Regions from separate parts of the Streptomyces sp. NPDC031670 genome, predicted to be linked through region 2. Evidence: riboswitches for the same ligand, from Rfam matches in the RefSeq annotation. Region 2 holds a riboswitch; the other holds the start of a gene.
The links. Region 2 has a riboswitch for glycine ahead of gcvP (aminomethyl-transferring glycine dehydrogenase). Riboswitches for the same ligand answer to the same signal wherever they lie in the genome.
Positions count from the first base shown of each region.

Region 1: it holds a riboswitch for glycine, as region 2 does, so the genes downstream of both, gcvT (glycine cleavage system aminomethyltransferase GcvT) here and gcvP (aminomethyl-transferring glycine dehydrogenase) in region 2, are expected to answer to the same signal.

Region 1 covers NZ_JBVILC010000005.1:204,759-209,721, forward strand. The annotation lists gene ACZ5ID_RS12470 (enhanced serine sensitivity protein SseB C-terminal domain-containing protein) at 49-846, opposite strand; gene ACZ5ID_RS12475 (enhanced serine sensitivity protein SseB) at 985-1,752, opposite strand; gene ACZ5ID_RS12480 (AAA family ATPase) at 1,862-2,539, opposite strand; glycine riboswitch at 2,667-2,789, shown strand; gene gcvT (glycine cleavage system aminomethyltransferase GcvT) at 2,933-4,045, shown strand; gene gcvH (glycine cleavage system protein GcvH) at 4,115-4,492, shown strand; gene glyA (serine hydroxymethyltransferase) at 4,518-4,963, shown strand, end outside.
Region 2 covers NZ_JBVILC010000001.1:867,808-872,770, forward strand. The annotation lists gene ACZ5ID_RS03970 (DUF5999 family protein) at 1-184, shown strand, start outside; gene gcvP (aminomethyl-transferring glycine dehydrogenase) at 330-3,215, opposite strand; glycine riboswitch at 3,276-3,410, opposite strand; glycine riboswitch at 3,411-3,508, opposite strand; gene ACZ5ID_RS03980 (PRC-barrel domain-containing protein) at 3,620-4,000, shown strand; gene ACZ5ID_RS03985 (DNA polymerase IV) at 3,913-4,963, opposite strand, start outside.

The DNA.
Region 1 (4,963 bases), on a different contig from region 2:
GTTGGGTACGTGTGGGGCGTGTGCGGCTTGTGCGACTTGTGGGTGGCGTCAGTAGGCGCGCGGGGCGGCCGGCGGATAGCCGTACCCGCCGGCGGGGGCCGCCGGGGCGGAGTGCGCCTCGCGGTCGTAGAAGGCCCGGCCCCGGGCGCGCAGCCACATCCCGACCGGGTCGTACTCGTCGGAGAGGGCGACGGTGGAGACCGGCAGCCCCTCGGGGACGGCGGCGACCGACTGCTGCATCATCGCGCGCACCGCGTCGACGGACCGCGGCCCGGTGTCGTAGAGGTCGAGGCCGATGGCCAGGTACGGGGTGCCGAGCGCGGGCTGCACCCAGGCGCGGCGCAGCGCCCGCACGGCGGGGGTGCGGTGCGCGTGCTGTGCGAGCAGGGCGTAGAACTGCGGGATCTCCACGGCCGGTTCGGTGATCCGCAGCGGACCGGCCGGCATCCGGTCCAGGCCGGTGGCGATCCGGCGCAGATCCGGCCACGGGATGCCGACCCCGCCGCCCGGGGCGTGCGGGTTGAGCCAGATCCCGTACCGGTCGGGGTAGAGGGCGCGGGCGATGTCCCGGCCGGTGACCACCTCGTGGGCCCGGTTCCAGCCACTGGCGGAGAGCTCCTGGGCGGAGGTCACACAGGGGGCGTACGCGACCCCGTCGACCTCCATGTTCCCGTACTGCGCGTCGGGGGCGCCGGGGCCGCCGTGCCACAGCAGCATCCACAGCCGGCCGGAGGAGGGGTCGGCGAGGGCGTGCAGCAGCGCCTCGTACGCGTCGTAGCGTCCGGGGGCCACCTGGCGCAGCATGTGCTCGACCTGCCCGGCCGCCGCGGTGCCTGACGCACTCACCCTGGGTCCCGCCCCTCTTCGTTCCCCCGCGCCGCCGGCGCACAGGCGGGCGGCCGTGGGGGGTCTACGGATTATGGAACCAGCTTATGCGGGAGGACCGCGGAGCGGCCCGCGCGCGGGCGGACCGGTGCCGGGGTGCTAGGGCGTGGGCCGGGTGTAGAAGGGGCGCACCCGTTCCCGCATCCAGTCCCCCACCGGGTCCTGGGCGACGTCGAGCAGCACCAGGTTCACCGGCCAGCCGACCGGGACCCGGCCCAGCGCCCGGCCGAGCGCCTCCATGGGGGCGTTGCGCCCGGCTCCGTCCCAGGTGGCGAACTCCACGCCGATGAAGAGGGTCGGCTCGTCCCCCTCGATGGAGGCGAGCGCGCGGCGGGCGGTGCGCACCACGCCGATGGCCTCGAACTCGGCGGAGGCGGCGGTCAGGAAGTCCACCGGGTCCTCCTGCCAGTCGGGCTCGAAGAGCCGTACCCGGGCGCCGGAGGCGGGGCCGTCCAGGGCGGTGCGCCCGGTACGGCAGAGCTCGGCCACGGCGGGCGGCGGCAGCGGCACACCGACCGCGCCCTCCGGGTTCAGCGCGATGCCCAGCTGCGGCGGCAGCCCCCGGGCGAATTCGACGGCCGGCGCGATAGCGAACGACATGTGCGGGCCCACGCACTGGAGGAACTGCTGCTCGGAGCTGTAAACCGGGACGTACGGCGCGCCGTCGATCTCCATGGTGGGCAGATCGAGATCCCGGCTGTCCTGGCCGCCGCCGTTGGGCAGCGGCACCCAGACGGGGTTGCGGCCCATGACCTCTATCAGGCGCGGGCCCGCCGTCGGGTTGCCCAGGGCCGCCGCCAGAGCCTCCTCCAGCTCGTTGCCCGGCCAGCCGCCGCCGCCCTGCGGGAGCGGGTGCGGGAAGTTCATATGCCGTCCTTCGTCTTCGCGTGACTGCGGGTGTCAGTGGGGTCAGCGGGTGTTCGCGGGTGCCGTGCGGGCCGTACGGCGCCGGTCGCGCGGTCCCCGCGCCGAAACTCTAGTCCCGGCCGGGCGGCTCCCCGAAAGCGATCCGGTCCACCGCCCCGGCCGCGTCCCTGTCCAGCAGCACCGCCGACGCCACGCCCCTGGGGAGGTGGCCCGCCGCGACCGCCGCTATCAGGCGCGGCACCGCCCGGGAGTGCCGGGCGAAGGCGTACGCGGACACCTTGCGCCCGCGGGCCGCCTGCCCCGCCAGCGCCACCTCCGGGGGGACGTCGAGCAGCACCAGATGGAGGCGGCGCCCGCCCCGGGCCGCCCGGCGCGCCAGTGACCAGCGCACCCAGGCGTGGGTGCCGCAGTCGTGCACGACCAGGCCCTCTCCCGCGCGCAGCGCCCGGTGCGTCCGCAGGAAGTGGGCGACGCGGGCCACCGGGCGGTACAGCGCGTACGGCACCCCGGGCAGCCGGGCCTCCCAGGCCCTGCGGGTGTCCTGCGAGTCGATGCCGAGGCCGGGCGCGGCCTGGCGCAGCAGGGTGGTCTTGCCGCTGCCCGGCAGCCCGGAGACCACCACCACGTCCCCCGCGGCGAACCGAAGCGTGCGCGGGGTGCGTCCGGCGCGCCCGCGCAGGTCCCGCACCACGGGCGCCGCACCGGGCGCCGTGGCGCCGGGCGCCGTGGCGCGCTGCGCGGGCACCGCCGGGCCGGCCTTCGCCGCCGTGTGCCTGTGCACCGTCATCGGTCCTCCCCTGCCGGGTCGTGCGACCCTTCCCCAATGTGCGTAAAGAGATGGTAATGAGGCCTGAGCGATATGCCGTTCCGCGGAGCCGTGCAATGATGTGCCCGCCAACTGCATACCGGCCGCTTGAATCCACGCGGGAGAGTCCCCGGCAGTTCCCCCAAGGCCCCGGAAGGCCTGGTGGATCGCGGGGCGCCGAAGGAGCAAGTCCCTCCCTTGAATCTCTCAGGCCCCGTACCGCGTGGATGAGGCAGATCTGAAAAGCGGGCCGCGCGTCCCCGGACGGCGCGGCCCCACCCAAGGTGCAAGCCGGGTCTCCCGGCGAACCTCTCAGGTTCCGATGACAGATGGGGAGGATCGTCCTCGCCGTCATGCCCTGGGAGCCACACCCTCATGAGCAACCCCCGTCTCACCGCCCTTGACGCGACGCACCGTTCGCTGGGCGCGACCATGACCGACTTCGCCGGCTGGGACATGCCGCTGCGCTACGGCAGCGAGCGCGACGAGCACAACGCCGTCCGCACCAGGGCCGGTCTCTTCGACCTCTCCCACATGGGTGAGATCACCGTCACCGGCCCGGAGGCCGTCAAGGCCCTGGACTACGCGCTCGTCGGCAACATCGGCACCATCGGCGTGGGCCGCGCCCGCTACACGATGATCTGCCAGGAGGACGGCGGCATCGTCGACGACCTGATCGTCTACCGCCTCGGCGAGAGCGAGTACATGGTCGTCGCCAACGCGGGCAACGCCCAGGTCGTCCTGGACGCGGTCACCGAGCGCGCGGCCGGCTTCGACGCCGAGGTCCGCGACGACCGCGACAACTACGCGCTGCTCGCCGTCCAGGGCCCGAAGTCCCCCGGCATCCTGCAGTCGCTCACCGACGCCGACCTGGACGGCCTGAAGTACTACGCGGGCCTGCCCGGCACGGTGGCCGGCGTCCCGGCGCTGATCGCCCGTACGGGCTACACCGGTGAGGACGGCTTCGAGCTCTTCGTGGCCCCGGCCGACGCCGAGAAGCTGTGGCAGGCGCTCACCGAGGCGGGCGAGGACGCGGGCCTGGTGCCGTGCGGTCTGTCCTGCCGCGACACGCTGCGCCTGGAGGCGGGCATGCCGCTGTACGGGCACGAGCTGACCACCGCGCTGACCCCGTTCGACGCGGGGCTCGGCCGGGTCGTGAAGTTCGAGAAGGAGGGCGACTTCGTGGGGCGCGCGGCCCTGGAGGCCGCCGCCGAGCGCGCCGCCGCCAAGGCGCCGCGCAAGCTGGTGGGTCTGGTGGCCGAGGGCCGCCGGGTGCCGCGCGCCGGCTTCTCCGTGGTGGCCGGCGGCGAGACCGTCGGCGAGGTCACCTCGGGCGCCCCGTCGCCCACGCTGGGCAAGCCGATTGCCATGGCGTACGTGGACGCCGAGCACGCCGCACCGGGCACCTCCGGCGTCGGCGTGGACATTCGCGGTACGCATGAGCCGTACGAGGTCGTGGCGCTGCCGTTCTACAAGCGCCAGAAGTGACCCCTCGCACACGCACCGCATGACTTTTCCGTTCACCACCACTCCCCCTCGTACAGGAGAATTCTGGTCATGAGCAACCCCCAGCAGCTGCGCTACAGCAAGGAGCACGAGTGGCTGTCGGACGCCGAGGGCGGCGTCTCGACGGTCGGCATCACGGAGCACGCGGCCAACGCGCTCGGTGACGTGGTGTTCGTCCAGCTCCCGGCGGTCGGTGACACGGTGACCGCGGGCGAGACCTGCGGTGAGCTGGAGTCGACCAAGTCGGTCAGCGACCTCTACTCCCCCGTGACGGGCGAGGTCACCGAGGCCAACCAGGACGTCGTCGACGACCCGTCGCTGGTCAACACCGCCCCCTTCGAGGGCGGCTGGCTGTTCAAGGTGCGCGTCGCCGAGGAGCCGGGCGACCTGCTCTCCGCCGACGAGTACACCGCGTTCGCAGGCAGCTGACCACGGCGTAAGGACTGATCTTCCGATGTCGCTTCTGAACACCCCTCTTCACGAGCTCGACCCGGACGTCGCCGCGGCCGTCGACGCCGAGCTGAACCGTCAGCAGTCCACCCTCGAAATGATCGCCTCGGAGAACTTCGCTCCGGTCGCGGTCATGGAGGCCCAGGGCACGGTCCTCACCAACAAGTACGCCGAGGGCTACCCCGGACGCCGCTACTACGGCGGCTGCGAGCACGTGGACGTGACCGAGCAGATCGCGATCGACCGGGTCAAGGACCTGTTCGGCGCGGAGTACGCCAACGTCCAGCCGCACTCCGGTGCCTCCGCCAACCAGGCCGCCCTCTTCGCGATCGCCCAGCCCGGCGACACGATCCTCGGCCTGGACCTGGCGCACGGCGGCCACCTCACCCACGGCATGCGCCTGAACTTCTCCGGCAAGCAGTTCAACGTGGTCCCGTACCACGTCGACGA
Region 2 (4,963 bases):
CCCGACAGCCGACTCCGCCGACCGGGAGGCCGCGCAGCTCGTGGCGCACCACCCGGAGCAGGGCTGGAGCCTGCTGTGCAACGGCGTCCTGATCTTCGAGGACACCGGTGAGCTGCTGCCGGACGGGCGGATCATCGCCCCGCACCGGGCGCTGACCGCCGGGCAGGTGGCGAAGGCCGCCTAGCGCGGCCTCACGGGTACGGACGCCGCGCGGCACGGCACGGGGCCGCACCGCTCGGCACAGAAGAACAGCACCGCACAAGAAGGGGCCGGCCCGGGGAAGCTCCCCGCACCGGCCCCGACGTAGGTCAGCCGTAGACGGCTCTACCTCAGTGGTCGTACTCGTCCAGCGGCGGGCAGGAGCAGACCAGGTTGCGGTCGCCGAAGGCACCGTCGATGCGGCGCACCGGCGGCCAGTACTTGTCGGCCTTCGAGACGCCGGCCGGGAAGACCGCCTCCTCGCGGCTGTACGCGTGGTTCCACTCGCCGCCGAGCGCCGCCGCCGTGTGCGGGGCGTTCGCCAGCGGGTTGTCGTCGGCGGGCCACTCGCCCGAGGCGACCTTCTCGATCTCGGCGCGGATCGCGATCATCGTCTCGCAGAACCGGTCGAGTTCGATCAGGTCCTCGGACTCGGTCGGCTCGATCATCAGCGTGCCGGCCACCGGGAACGACATCGTCGGCGCGTGGAAGCCGTAGTCGATCAGACGCTTGGCGATGTCGTCGACGCTGACACCGGTCGCCTTCGACAGTGGACGCAGGTCCACGATGCACTCGTGCGCCACCAGGCCGTTGGGGCCGGTGTAGAGCACCGGGTAGTGCGGCTCCAGGCGCTTGGCGATGTAGTTGGCCGCGAGCACCGCGACCTGGGTGGCGCGCTTGAGGCCCTCGCCGCCCATCAGCCGGACGTACGCCCACGAGATCGGCAGGATGCCGGCCGATCCCCACGGGGCGGCCGAGATCGGGCCGACACCCGTCTCGGGGCCGGCGGTCGGCTGGAGCGGGTGGTTGGGCAGGTACGGCGCGAGGTGCGCGCGCACACCGACCGGGCCGACGCCGGGGCCGCCGCCGCCGTGCGGGATGCAGAACGTCTTGTGCAGGTTCAGGTGCGAGACGTCGCCGCCGAACTTGCCCGGCTTCGCCAGGCCCACCAGCGCGTTGAGGTTGGCACCGTCCACGTAGACCTGGCCGCCCGCGTCGTGCACCTCGCCGCAGATGTCCGCGACGTGCTCCTCGAACACCCCGTGCGTGGACGGGTAGGTGATCATCAGCACCGACAGCTCGTCGCGGTACTGCTCGATCTTGGCGCGCAGATCCGCGATGTCGACCTCGCCGTCGTCGGCGGTCTTCACCACGACGACCTTCATCCCGGCCATCACGGCGCTGGCCGCGTTGGTGCCGTGGGCGGAGGACGGGATCAGGCAGACCGTGCGCTGCTCGTCGCCGTTGGCGCGGTGGTAGGCGCGGACCGCGAGCAGACCCGCGAGCTCGCCCTGCGAACCGGCGTTGGGCTGGATGGACACCGCGTCGTACCCGGTGACCTCGGCGAGCCGCTCCTCCAGCTCGTGGATGAGCGTGAGATAGCCCGCGGCCTGCTCGACCGGCGCGAAGGGGTGGATCTGCCCGAACTCGGGCCAGGTGACCGGCTCCATCTCGGTGGTCGCGTTCAGCTTCATGGTGCAGGAGCCGAGCGGGATCATGCCGCGGTCCAGCGCGTAGTCCCGGTCGGCGAGCTTGCGCAGATAGCGCAGCATCGCGGTCTCGGAGCGGTGCTGGTGGAAGACCGGGTGGGTGAGGAACTCGTCGGTGCGCAGCAGCGCGGCCGGGAGCGTGTCGGCGGCCGAGGCGTCCAGCGCCTCGATGTCGCCCTCGGCGCCGAAGGCGGCCCAGACGGCGGCGACCCGGTCGCGGTCGGTGGTCTCGTCGCAGGCGATCGAGACGGTGTCGGCGTCGACCAGGTGCAGGTTGACCCCGCCGTCCCGGGCGGCGGCCACGGCCTCGGCGGCCTTGCCGGGGACCCGGACGGTCAGCGTGTCGAAGTACGAGCCGTGCACGACCTCCACACCGGCGGCGCGCAGGCCCTCGGCGAGGATCACCGCGTACCGGTGGGTGCGCCGGGCGATCTGCCGCAGGCCGTCCGGGCCGTGGTAGACCGCGTACATACCCGCCATGACGGCGAGCAGGACCTGCGCGGTGCAGATGTTGCTGGTGGCCTTCTCGCGGCGGATGTGCTGCTCGCGGGTCTGGAGCGCCAGCCGGTACGCCTTGTTGCCGTCCGCGTCGACGGAGACGCCGACCAGGCGGCCGGGCAGGCTGCGGGCGAACTTCTCCTGGACCGCCATGTAGCCGGCGTGCGGGCCGCCGAAGCCCATGGGGACGCCGAAGCGCTGGGTGGTGCCGACGGCGATGTCCGCGCCCAGCTCACCGGGCGAGGTCAGCAGGGTCAGGGCGAGCAGGTCGGCGGCGACCGTGACGATCGCGCCGAGCTCGTGGGCCTCGTCGATGAGGGGCTTGAGGTCGCGGACCTCGCCGGAGGCGCCCGGGTACTGGAGCAGCACGCCGAAGACACCGCGCTCGGCCACCTCGGCCGGGATACCGCGGCTCAGGTCGGCGACGACGACCTCGACGCCCGTCGGCTCGGCGCGCGTCTCTATGACGGCCACGGTCTGCGGCAGGGTGTCGGCGTCGACGAGGAAGACCCCGCCCTTGACCTTGCCGACCCGGCGGGAGAGCGCGAGCGCCTCGGCGGCGGCGGTGCCCTCGTCGAGCAGCGAGGCGCCCGAGGTGGGCAGCCCGGTGAGGTCGGCGACGACGGTCTGGAAGTTGAGCAGCGCCTCCAGTCGGCCCTGCGAGATCTCCGGCTGGTACGGCGTGTACGCCGTGTACCAGGCCGGGTTCTCCATGACGTTGCGCAGGATCACCGGCGGGGTGAACGTGCCGTAGTAGCCCAGGCCGATCATCGGGGCCAGGACCTGGTTGCGGTCCGCGAGGGAGCGCAGCTCGGCCAGGACCTCGGCCTCGGTGCGGGCGCCGGGCAGACCCAGCGCCTCGGCGCTCTTGATCACGTCCGGCACCGCCGCGGCGGTCAGCTCGTCGAGCGAGCCGTAGCCGACCTGCGCGAGCATCTTCGCCTGGGCCTCGGCGTCGGGCCCGATGTGACGCTGCTCGAAGGGGATGCCACGCTCAAGCTCGGTGAGCGGCATGCGGTTGGCGGTCATTACGGAGGCCTCCTGGTCTGCACGACCTGCGAGGGGCACCACGGCGCGGGTGCCCGGACGGCCTCCCCCTCTGTCATCTCAACCTGAGAGCTTCACCGGGGCGCGTGGGGGCGTCCCGGCTTTCACCGTCGGTGAGGAAGGGGTGCGCGCATGGGCCTTCGCCCGCACGTCCCCCGTCCTGCTTTCCAGAGTGACCTCGTCCGCGCGGTACGTGGGCCTGAGAGATTCCGGGGAGGATTTGCTCCTTCGGCGCCTCCGGACATCTTTCCGAAGGACTCTCCCGCACGGGGTCAGCAGCCATCGCCAGCGTACCAGCGCGGCCCGGCCCTGATCCTTCGAGTGGCCGAGGGCCGCGTTGTGCACTTTCGTAGTGTTACGAGCAGTTGCGACCTGTTGGAGGGACCGTGCAGACCGATATCGATCCGCGCAGCCTGATCGGCCGCAAGGCGTTCGACCGCAACGGCAACAAGATCGGCACGGTGGACGAGGTCTACCTCGACGACGCCACCGGAGTGCCCGAGTGGGCCGCCGTACGCACCGGCCTGTTCAGCCGGGACGCCTTCGTCCCCCTGGAGCCCAGCGCCCTCGTCGACGAGGCGCTGCACATCCCCTACGACCGGGCGCTGATCAAGGACGCTCCCGACTTCGGCGTCGGCCGCCACCTCTCCCCCGAACAGGAGCTCCAGCTCTACCACCACTACGGTCTGGACATCGCCGCCCCCGATCCGCTGCCCGGCACCGACCGGGACTTCGGACGCCTGGCGGGCGAGGAGGACGAGACCTGACCCTCCGCGCCACCCGGCTCCTCCGGTCCGCCGTCACCCGTCCGCTCCAGCGCGGCCCCGTCACCCGTCTGCTCCAGCGCGGCCCCGCCCGTCTCCTCGTCGACAGCCGCCACCAGCGGCAACGGCTCGGACGGCGCCAGGTCGGGGTCGTCCACCCGGAACGTGCGCACCCGGCCCGGCACGAGGGAGGTCGGCGTCTCGAACCGGACGGTCACCCGGCCCACCCCGCTGCCCTGCACCCAGCCGGGGCCGAACTCACGGTGGTGCACATCGTGCCCGGCCTGCCAGCGCCGCTCGGCCGGGTCGACCGCCTCCGGCTGCTCGGGGGCCGGCGTCTGCGCACCGGTCTCGACGGGCGCCCGCTCGACGGCGTCCGGCTCGCCGGCCGCCCGCTCGCCCGCCGCCTGGGCGAAGAGGTCCTCCTGGGTGAAGTCGGCGAGACCGCTGACCCCGACCCCCAGCAGGCGCACGCCGCCGGTGGTGTCCACGGAGTCGAGCAGCCGGCCGGCCGCCTCGCGCACCACCGCGGGATCGTCCGTGGGCCCGCGGAGCGTCTCCGACCGGGTCAGCGTGGAGAAGTCGTACCTCCGGACCTTCAGGACGATCGTGCGCCCGGAGTGCCCGGAGGCCCGCAGGCGCTGCACACAGCGGTCGGCGAGCCGTCCCACCTCGGTCATCACCCGCACCCGGTCGTGCAGGTCCACGTCGAAGGTGTCCTCGACCGACACCGACTTGGTGTCCCGCTCGGCCACCACCGGCCGGTCGTCGAGGCCGAGCGCCATCCGGTGCAGCGACGCCCCGTGCGCCTTGCCCAGCAGCCGTACGAGCTCGTCCTCGCCCGCCTCGGCCAGGTCCGCGACCGTGGTCATCCCCGCCCGGCGCAGATGCTCGCCCGTGGCGGGCCCCACGCCCGGCAGCGTCCTGACCGGCATGGGGGCGAGCATCTCCCGCTCGGTGCCGGGC